Regions from separate parts of the Xanthomonas sp. NCPPB 3174 genome, predicted to be linked through region 1. Evidence: predicted binding sites of a transcription regulator. Region 1 holds the regulator's gene; the other holds the start of a gene.

The links. The regulator FliA, encoded in region 1, starts transcription of late flagellar genes. The targets are predictions, from matches to a motif close to TAAAGTTTNNCNNNCNNNGGCCGATAA.
Region 2: AC1PK7_RS03005 (GGDEF domain-containing protein) is a predicted target of FliA. The motif match lies at 3,504-3,530, and genes of this name have one in related genera.

The regions. Positions count from the first base shown of each region.
Region 1 covers NZ_CM161517.1:2,543,142-2,548,385, reverse strand. Annotated here, with positions in the region: gene AC1PK7_RS11365 (chemotaxis protein CheA) at 1-1,063, opposite strand, end outside; gene AC1PK7_RS11360 (protein phosphatase CheZ) at 1,068-1,679, opposite strand; gene cheY (chemotaxis response regulator CheY) at 1,680-2,072, opposite strand; gene AC1PK7_RS11350 (RNA polymerase sigma factor FliA) at 2,092-2,841, opposite strand; gene AC1PK7_RS11345 (MinD/ParA family ATP-binding protein) at 2,838-3,722, opposite strand; gene flhF (flagellar biosynthesis GTPase FlhF) at 3,709-5,244, opposite strand, start outside.
Region 2 covers NZ_CM161517.1:658,063-663,306, reverse strand. Annotated here, with positions in the region: gene AC1PK7_RS03025 (Rossmann-fold NAD(P)-binding domain-containing protein) at 63-695, opposite strand; gene AC1PK7_RS03020 (carbohydrate kinase family protein) at 1,039-1,965, shown strand; gene AC1PK7_RS03015 (MgtC/SapB family protein) at 2,057-2,557, shown strand; gene AC1PK7_RS03010 (ParB-like protein) at 2,518-3,144, opposite strand; gene AC1PK7_RS03005 (GGDEF domain-containing protein) at 3,587-5,185, shown strand.

The sequences.
Region 1 (5,244 bases):
AGTCGCCTTCCTGCTGCGCCGACAGGCGCACGTGGCCGCCGCGCGGCTTGCCGGTGGCTTCGCGCAGCGCCGGCGCCTCGATGCCGTGGTCGATCGCGTTGCGCACCAGGTGCACCAGCGGATCGGCCAGCGCCTCGACCAGGTTGCGGTCCAGTTCGGTGTCGGCGCCGATCAGCTCCAGTTCCACTTCCTTGTTGAGCGAGCGGGCAACGTCGCGCGCCACCTTGGGGAAGCGCGAGAACACCTTGCCGACCGGCTGCATGCGCGTGCGCATCACCGCCGACTGCAGGCGCGCGGTGGCGATGTCCAGGCTGCTGACCGCGCGGTCCAGTTCCTCGTCGCGCAGGCGCACGCGCAGGGTCTTGAGGCGGTTGCGCGAGAGCACCAGTTCGCCGATCAGGTTGACGATCGCGTCCAGGCGCTTGGTGTCCACGCGCACGGTGTGCTCGGGCTCGGCGGCCTTGGCCGGGGCGGCTGCGGCCTTGGGCGCGGCGCTGGGCGCACGCGGCGCCGGCTGCAGCGCCTGCGGCGTGGCCGCCGGCGGCGCATCGCCGTGCAACTGGTCCAGCAGCGCCTCGAATTCGTCGTCGCTGATCAGGTCGGCATCGCCCGCGGCGGCCGCGGGCGCCTTGGCGGCGGGTGCCGGCGCGGCGCTCTTGGCCGGCGCCGGCGCCGGCGCGGCGTCGCCGTGCGCGTCGAACTGCGCGATCAGCTCCGCCGGCGCGCGCGGCGGCTCCTGGCCGCTGCCGAAGGCGTCCAGCATCGACTGCAGGTAGTCCAGCGACTGCTGCGCGGCGTCGAAGTGCCGCGCCTGCAGGGTGGCCTGGCCGGCGCGGGCCATGCCCAGGGTTTCCTCCGCGGCGTGGCACAGCTCGACCATGGCGTTGATCGCCAGGAAGCCGGCGCCGCCCTTGAGCGTGTGGAAACCGCGGAACACGGCGTTGAGCTGGCCGCTGTCCTCGGGCGCCTGCTCCAGCGACACCAACTGCTCGCCGAGCCGGTCCAGGATTTCCTGGGCCTCGATGATGAAGTCGGCAGCGATGTCGTCGGGTACGGCGCTCATGGCATTACAGTCCCAATCCGGACAGCAGGTCGTCGGCGTCGTGCTGCGACACGCCGTGGCGGTCCAGGCCGGGCAGGGCCGGGCCGGCCAGGCTGCCGTCGGCCTTCTTGTTTTCTTCCTTCGGCGGCAGACCCAGCGCGCCGAAGCCTTCGTGCACGCGGCGTACGATGCCGGCGACGCGGCGGATGATCTGCCCGGTCAGGTCCTGGAAGCTCTGCGCCAGGGCCATTTCGGTGAGGTTGTGGCGGATCTTGTCGAGGATCTCGCTCTGGTCGCCGCTGAGGCCGCCGGCGGCGAGCTGGTCGGCCAGCGCACGGCATTCCTCGGCCAGGTCCAGGGTGCGGTGGCTGGCCTGTTCGGTCATCTCCACCACGTGGTCCAGGCGCGAGCAGGCGTCGTCCAGCTCGCCGGCTTCGCTGGGCACCACCGGCAGTTCGCCGAGCGCCTGCCCCAGATCGCGCGCGAGCCGGCTAAGGCCCTGCATCATCGGCCGCGTGCGCCAGGCGGCGAGGGTGTCGATCTCCCTGCGCCAGCCGGCCTCGTCGCCATTTTCCAGCGCGTCCAGCGCGCCTTGCAGGCGTTCGATCAGGGCGGTACGTTCGGCGGTGGCTTCCATTTAGGCGGTCGCTCCCAGGCGTTCGAAGATCTTGCCCAGCTTCTCCTGCAGCGTCTGCGCGGTGAACGGCTTGATGATGTAGCCGTTCACGCCGCACTGCGCGGCCTCGATGATCTGCTCGCGCTTGGCCTCGGCGGTGACCATCAGCACCGGCAGGTGCTTGAGCTTGTCGTCGGCGCGGATGTTGCGCAGCAGATCGATGCCGGTCATGCCCGGCATGTTCCAGTCGGTGACCACGAACTCGAACGGCGCCGAGCGCAGCGCGGCCAGGGCGCTGTTGCCGTCTTCGGCCTCGGCGGTATTGGTGAAGCCCAGATCGCCGAGCAGATTCTTGACGATGCGCCGCATCGTCGAGAAATCGTCCACGATCAAAATCCGCATGTTCTTGTTCACCACTGACTCCTAAGGGTTCCTATTCTTCGTCTTCCAGACCGGCATCGGCGACCTCGAACGCCTTCAGGCGTCCGCGCAACCGTACCGTGGCCTGGCCATGGATCTGACACACGCGCGACTCGCTGACCCCGAGCACCGCGCCGATTTCCTTGAGGTTCAATTCCTGCTCGTAGTACAGCGACAGCACCAACTGCTCGCGTTCGGGCAACTGCGCGATGGCCTTGCCCAGCTCGCGGCCGAATTCGCTGCGCTCGAGCATCTGCTGCGGATTGGGTCCGCCCTTGGCGATGGTATCCAGTTCGCCATGGTCCTCGATGCGCGACTCCAGGCTCAGCACCTGGCCGCGGGCGGCATCTTCCATCAAACGCAGGTATTCGGGAAGCGGCATGTCCATCGCCGCGGCCACTTCGTTGGCGGCGGCGGCGCGGCCGGTGCTCTGTTCGATCTTGCGGATCGCCGAGGCGGCGTCGCGGGCGCGGCGGTGCACCGAGCGCGGCACCCAGTCGCCACGGCGGATCTCGTCGATCATCGCGCCGCGGATGCGGATCGAGGCATAGGTCTCGAACGAGGCGCCCTGTTCGGCGTCGTAGCTGCGCGAGGCCTCGATCAGGCCGATCATGCCGGCCTGGATCAGATCGTCGATCTCGACGCTGGCCGGCAGCCGCGCCGCCAGGTGGTGGGCGATGCGCCGGACCAGGTCCGAGTGCTGGGTGATGTAGTCGTTGGCGCTGTTGCGTTGGACGGCGCGGTAGTGGGCGGCGGCGTTCATGCGGCCACCCCGCGCTGGATGATGCGTTCGACGAAGAACTCGACGTTGCCGCGCGGGGCGGTCGGCGCCTGCCAGCGCGCGGTGCGCCGGGCGATCTCGCTGATCGCCTGCGCCGACGGGCTGGACGGGTAGGCCTTGACCACCGGCTGCTGGCGCTGCACCGACAGGCGTAGCCAGTCGTCCTGCGGCACGCAGCCCAGGTAGTTCAGCGACACGTCGCCGAGGAACTTCTCGCAGACCCGGCTGAGCTTGTCGTACAGCAGGCGGCCTTCGTTGAGGTCGCGGACCATGTTGGCGACGATCTGCACCCGGTCCACGCCGCGCTCGCGCGAGAGGACCTTGATCAGGGCGTAGGCGTCGGTGATCGAGGCCGGCTCGTCGCAGACCACCACCACCGCGTCCTGCGCGGCCTGGCAGAAGGTCAGCACGCTGTCGGTGATGCCGGCGGCGGTGTCGACGATCATCACGTCCAGCTCGCGCTGCAACTCGGAGAACACGTTGACCAGGCCCACGTGCTGGGCCGGCGGCAACTCGGCCATGTAGCGGCGGCCGGAGGCGGCGGGCACCACCATCAGCCCGTTGGGCATGTCGATCAGCACCTCTTCCAGGGTGCAGCGCCCGGCGACCAGGTCGGCCACGGTGAACTTGGGGGTCAGCCCCAGCAGCACGTCGACGTTGGCCAGGCCCAGGTCGGCGTCCAGCAGCAGGGTGCGCTTGCCCATGTCGGCCAGCGCCATGGACAGGTTGACCGAGATGTTGGTCTTGCCCACGCCGCCCTTGCCGCCGGTCACGGCGATGGTGCGCACCGGACCCAGCGGTTCGCTGCGCGTCGCCGACAGGGGGAAGGCATTGGTCAGATTGACGTAGTCACGCGACGGCATGGGTCTGCTCCGGAGTACAGGGCTTATCGGCAGCGCGCCGCAAATCTTCAAGGCGCAATACCAGGCTGGCGGCGTTGGCGCGGTGCAGGTCGTCCGGCACACGCTGTCCATCGGTCACCCAGGTGATGGGGAGGCGGTGGTCCACGACCACCGACAAGGCACTGCCGAACCGCCCGGTTTCGTCCAACTTGGTCATGATGACCCCCTGTGGGTCGGCGCCGGCGAACCGGCGCACCACCTCGTCCAGGTCGGAGAAATGGGCGTTGGCGGGGAGTACCAGCAAGGATCGGACCACCCGCGAGGCGCGCAGCCAGTGCAGCTGGGCAGCCAGGGCGCGGTCGCGCTGGCCCATGCCGGCGGTGTCGATCAGCACCAGCTTGTAGTCGGCCAGGCGCTCCAGCAGCTGCTGCAGCGCGGCGTCGCTATCGGCCTCGTGCACGGCGATGCCGAGCTGGCGGCCGTAGCTGTGCAGTTGTTCGCGGCCGCCGACGCGGATGGTGTCGGTGGTGACCAGGGCCACGTCGCGGGCGGCATGGCGCTCCAGGAAGCGCGAGGCCAGCTTGGCGATGGTGGTGGTCTTGCCGGCGCCGGTGGGGCCGATCAGGGCGATCACGCCGCCTTCCTCGAGCGGGTCCAGCGGGGCGATCGGCAGGCGCTTGGACAGCAGGCCCAGCATCAGCCCGCGGCCGCGGTGCAGCTCCAGGTCGGCGGGGATCTGCATGACCACGTCGCGGGTGATGCCGCTGTCGAAGCCGTAGTCGTCCATCAGCTCCAGCGCCTGGGCGCGGACCGGCGAGCCGCGCAGGCGCTCGTCGGTGAGGCGGTTCATCTCGCGCTCGATCATCTGCCGCATCAGCGCCAGTTCGTCGCGCAGCTGCGTCAATTGTTCGTCGTTCTGCGGGGCGGGGAAGGTCGGCACCGCCGCCAGCGTGGCGGCCGCCGGGATTCCGGCAGCGGCCGGCGCGTCGGCCTTGGCCACGCCCGGCGCGGCAGGGGCTGTGCTCGGGCTCGCCAGCGGGGTCAGCGCCACCGCGGCGACGTCGTCGCGCCAGGCCGGCATGGCCTCGGCGGCCGGCGCCGGGGTCGCGGCGGCGAACGGGCTGGGCAGGGGCACGCTGATCGGGGCGTTGCGGAACACGTCCTCGGGGATGCTGAACTCGGCGCGGCCGGTGACCGGCGCTGCGGCCTTGGCCGGGGCGGCCTGGCGTGCGGCGGCAGCCGGGGCGGCCGCGGCGGGCATCGCCGAAGCGGCCAGCGCCGCCGGCTGGGTCAGTGGCCGTGCGGCGGGAGCGGCCGGCGCGGCACTGCCGCGGCGTTCGCTGATCGCGGCCATCATCGCCATCGCCGGGCTGGCGGCGGCGCTGTCGCTCCGTGCGGCGCGCGGGGCGGGAGCGGCCGGTGCCTGCGCGGCAGCGGCGCGCGGCGCCTCGTCCGGGCGCACCGCATCCAGCGCCCGCTGCACCAGGGCCTCGTCGTAGTTGCTGGCGGCGACGATCTCGATGCCCTCGTCGGTACGCCGATT
Region 2 (5,244 bases), 1.9 Mb from region 1:
TCGCACGCGCAATGCTGCGGACTCGCGCACGCGCTCCCATCCCGAATCCCCAATCCCCGCTCCTAAACCAACTGCGCCGCCTCGATCACCTGCACGCCCGGACGCGCCCGCAGCGCGGCATCGACCAGCGCCGCGGCAATATGTTCGGCCGGGTTGATCCGGTAGCGCCGCGGCAGCAGCGGCCCGAGCGCACGCAGCACCACGCTGGCGGCATGCTCGCCGCGGCGGCGTTGCGCACGCTCGCCGCCGATCAGGCCGGGCCGCACCAGGGTCAGCGAGGGAAAGCCGAGCGCGCGCAGATCGTGTTCCAGGTCGCCCTTGACCCGGTTGTAGAACGCCCAGGACCGCGGATTCGCGCCCAGCGCGGAGTTCAGCGCGAAGGCCTCGGTGCCGTGCTGGCGCAGCAGGCGCGCGATCGCCAGCGGATAGTCGTGATCGACTAGGCGGAACGCCGCGCGCGAGCCGGCCTGGCGCATCGTGGTGCCGAGCGCGCAGATCGCCGCCTCCACCTGCCACCAGGGTGCCTGTGCCGGCAGCGCGTCGAAGTCGAGCACCGGGTTGTGCAGCTTGGGATGGGTCATGGCCAGCGCGCGCCGGGTCGGCGCGATCACCGCGCTGCAGGCCGGCTCGGCCAGCAACTGGGTCAGCGCGTGGCCGCCGACCAGGCCGGTGGCGCCGGCGAGCAGGATTTTCATGAACGGCCTTGGGGTTGGCTTGGGATGCGGCGACTATCGCAGGGGTGGCGGCAAGGTGCTGTCGGGGATGTTTGCGGCGGGCGTGGGCCATGAAGCGCGGCGCGCCCGTACCCTCACCCCAACCCCTCTCCCGGGGGGAGAGGGGCTATGGCCACACGGCTGTTCCCTTCTCCCCTCGGGAGAAGGTGCCCCGCAGGGGCGGATGAGGGTACGGGGCCCCAGCCAGCCTGATCCTCGCACGCTCTTGCCTGCCCCAACACGGTCGCCGCGCCGCAGCAGGTACGCCACAATAGCCGCCCCATCGCGCCGGCCGGCGCGCTGCAACCTGACGAGGAGCGGTTCGATGTTCGTGGTGTGCGGAGAGGCCTTGTACGACATCTTCATCGACGGCTATGCCGGCACCTCGGTCGCGATGACCGCGCGCCAGGGCGGTTCGCCGTTCAACGTGGCGATCGGCCTGGCCCGCCTGGGCGCGCCGTCGGCGCTGTTCACCGGCCTGTCCACCGATCCGCTCGGCCGCCAGCTGCGCGCCACGCTCGAAGGCGAAGGCGTGGCCCTGGACTACTGCATCGACAAGCGCGAGGCGACCACCCTGGTGATGGTCGCGCTGGACGCGAGCGGCGTACCCAACTACGCCTTCTACGGCACCGGCTGCGCCGATCGCGCGCTGACCGAGGCCGACCTGCCGGCGCTGGACGCGCGCGTCGGCGGCCTGCATTTCGGCTCGTACACCCTGGTCGCCGAGACCACCGCCAGCACCTTCCAGGCGCTGGCCGAACGCGAGCGCGGGCAGCGGCTGATCTCGCTGGACCCGAACGTGCGGCCGACGGTGGAGCCGGACATGGCGGTGTGGCGCGCGCGGCTGGCGCGCTGGATCGCGCTGGCGCACGTGGTCAAGGTCAGCCAGGAGGACATCGAGCTGCTGTATCCGCAGCAGGATCCGTTCGCCGTCGCCCGCAGCTGGCTGCAGCAGGGCCCGTCGCTGGTGGTGATGACTCTGGGCAGCGACGGCGCGGTGGCCTGGCGCGGTGACAGCGAGGCGCGCGTGCCCGGCCGCGTGGTGCAGGTGGCCGACACCGTCGGCGCCGGCGACAGCTTCCAGGCCGCGCTTCTGCAGCAGTTGCCCGATCCGGCCGCGCTGGCGGCGCTGGGCAGCGAGCCAGCCGCGCTGGAACGCCTGCTGCAGTTCTGCGTGGCCGCCGCGGCGATCAACTGCACCCGCGCCGGCGCCAACCCGCCCCGCCTGGACGAGGTCCGCGCCGCGCTCTGACGTCGGCCGGCAGCGTGCACGCAGCGCGCGCGGCCGGGTTGCCTAAGATGAGCCGGGCGCCCACCCCGCCGCATCCACCAGGAGATCTGCCTTGATCGAGCTGTCCGACATTGCCGTGCGCCTGGGCATCGCCGCGCTTGCCGGCGCGGCGATCGGGTTGAACCGCGACCTGCACGGCAAGCCGATCGGCATCCGCACGCTGGGCCTGGTCGGCCTGGCCACTGCGATGGTGGTGCTGTTGGCCGACCCGCTCGGCAAGGGCGGCTTCACCGATGCCGGCAGCCGCGTCATCCAGGGCATCCTGACCGGCATCGGCTTCCTCGGTGCCGGCGTCATCTATCACGTCGAGAAGCACGTGCGGGTCCACGGTCTGACCAGCGCCGCCTGCGTCTGGCTCACCGCCTGCGTCGGCATCATGTGCGGCGCCGGCCAGTGGCAGATCGTGGCGGTGTCGCTGGTCATCGCCTTCGTCATCCTGCTGTTCGGCGGGCGCGTCGAACGCGCCCTGCACGCGCTCCTGGGCGGCAGGCCGGCGCATGACACCCCGCCGGATCAATCGTCGGACAACGGCCCGCACCAGCCGGGCAAATAGCTCGCGTCCCTGCTCTTGGCCAGCGCGAGCGCGGTTTCCACGGCGCGGGCGAAATCCTCCTTGATGTCGCGGCGCCGCAGCCGGCGGCGGAACAGGTCGGCCCACAGGAATTCGCTGAAGGGCGTGGTGTCCTTGGCGTAGCCGCCCGCGCGCCGGACCTCTCCGGCGAGGCTGCGGTAGGGATCGTCCTTCAGGTCGGCGATCGACGTCGGCATGTCCTTGAACGGGCGGCGCTCGCCCTTGGCGTCGTAGGGATAGGCCCAACGCCGATGATCCAGCACGCTCCACAGCGCGCCCTTGTCGACCACGCTGAGGTCGGCGATCACCGTGACCAGGATGTCCTTTACCCCTTCGTCGTGCAGCGCCCGCGCCAGGTGGTGGTGGTCGACCACGTAGTACTTGCCGTCCGGCCCCAGCACCACCGGGATCATGTGCGTGCCGAGCAGCTCGGCCTGCTTGTGCTTGGACGCATGCGCACGCCAGCGCCTGCGCTTCTCCTTGACCTCGCGCATGCCCACGGTCATCTGCGTGGGGCGCAGGGAAAGGATCGGGACCGGGTGCAGCAGGGGTTCGCGGGAATCGGCCATGCGCAGTCTCCGTGGTGGTGGTGGGCGCGCCGCGGCAGGCGCGGCCGCCAGAGTGCCAGCGTCGTGCGCGTTCTGCACAGCGCCGTGGCAGAAGCTCCCCTCTCCCACCGGGAGAGGGGCTGGGGGTGAGGGTGCGACGGCTAGGGAACCTCTTCCCCAGACACCTCCCTAGCGAACCGCACCCTCATCCGCCCCTACGGGGCACCTTCCCCCGAAAAGGGGGCCATGGTCCCGGTGGGAGAAGGGAGGGGGCCACCGCGCCACCTGACCAAACCACTCCCCTCTCCCTCCGGGAGAGGGGCCGGGGGTGAGGGTACGACCGCAATGGAGTCTTCTTCACAGACCCACCACCCGCCGACTCAAGCGCGCGCCGCCAGCGCCGATATCCAGAGCCTGAGCGCCAGCATGGGCGGCGCATTGACCTGGGGAGGAGCCGGCTGGCATGTCGGACCAACGCGACGAGCCGCCGATCAGCGGACTGCGCAAGCTGCTGTCGCCGCGTCGGCGCGATCCGGCGACGACCGCGACGCTGCCGGCGCGCGCGCAGGGGCACGGGCACAAGCACGGCCACGCGGCGACGCCTGCAGAGGCGGCGACCGACCCGGCCGCCGCCACGGCCGCGCTGATCCGCCTGTTCCAGCAGGCGCACGAGCCGCTGGGCCTGCTCGGCGCCTTCGCCGACGGCATGGCCGCGCTGCACGGTGAATTGGGCGACATGGGCCGGCGCCTGCAATCGGCGGCGAGCAGCGGCGACTGGCCCAGCTATGGCCGCGCACTGCGCCAGCTGATCGACAAGTACATCCGCACCATCGACGTCGACGACCCGCTGGCCGGGCCCAGCGACAGCGAGCGCCTGCGCGACCTGTTGCGGCAGACCGTGGCCGGCGCGCTGGCGGCGCTGCTGCACACCCTGCCCGAACTGGCCGGCGAGGCCGAGGCCAGCGGCGAGGCGCTGCGCCAGTGGCGCCCCGGGCAGCCGCTGGAACCGGTAGCGCAACAGGTGCGCGAGCTGTGCCACCAGATCGCGTTGCGCGCCAACGACGGCCAGGAGCAGCAGGCGCTGTTGCTGAGCCTGTTCGACCTGCTGCTGGAGAACGTGGGCGAACTGCTCGACGACACCAGCTGGCTGCAGGGCCAGATCGCGGTGGTGCGCGACCTGATCGCCGGGCCGCTGGACCGCTACTCGATCGAGGAGGCGCGCGGCAGCCTGCGTGAGGTGATCTACAAGCAGGGCCTGCTCAAGCAGGGCATTGCCGAATCCAAGGAGGCGATGAAGGACCTGATGCTGACCTTCGTCGCAGACCTGGACGGCATGGCCGCCAGCACCGGCGAATTCCACGACCGTATCGCCGACTACTCGCAGACCATCCGCGACGCGCGCAGCATCGCCGACCTCAACCGCCTGCTGCAGGAAGTGCTGCAGGACACCAGCCACGTGCAGGAGCAGGCGCTGCGCGCGCGCGATCACCTGATCGCCGCACGCCAGGAGGTGGAGGCGGCGGAGCAGCGCATCCTGCGCCTGGAGCAGGAACTGCAGGACGTCAGCGGCCTGGTGCGGGTCGACCAGCTTACCGGCGCGCTCAACCGCCGTGGGCTGGAGGACCTGTTCGCGCGCGAACTGGTGCGCACCGAACGCAGCGCGCAGCCGCTGTGCGTGGCGATGCTGGACCTGGACGATTTCCGCAAGCTCAACGAGACCTACGGTCACCCCGGCGGCGACAGCGCCCTGCGCCACGTGGTGGAAGTGGCGCGCACCACCTTGCGCGCCAGCGATGCCGTCGCCCGCTTCGGCGGCGAGGAGTTCGTGCTGCTGATGCCGGACTGCACGATCTTCGAGGCCAGTGCGGCGGTGACCCGCGTGCAGCGCGCGCTGGCCCAGCGCGCGGTAGTGCATGAAGACCAGCGGGTGTTCGTCAGCTTCAGCGCCGGCGTGGCGCTGCGCCAGCCCGGCGAAGCGCAGGACGCGCTGATCCGCCGCGCCGACCGTGCGCTGTACGAGGCCAAGAAGGCCGGCAAGAATCGGGTGGTGTCGGCCGACTAGCTGGCGCCGGCGTGGCCGGCGCGGGATTGGGGAGTCGGGATTGGGGATTCGCAAAAGCG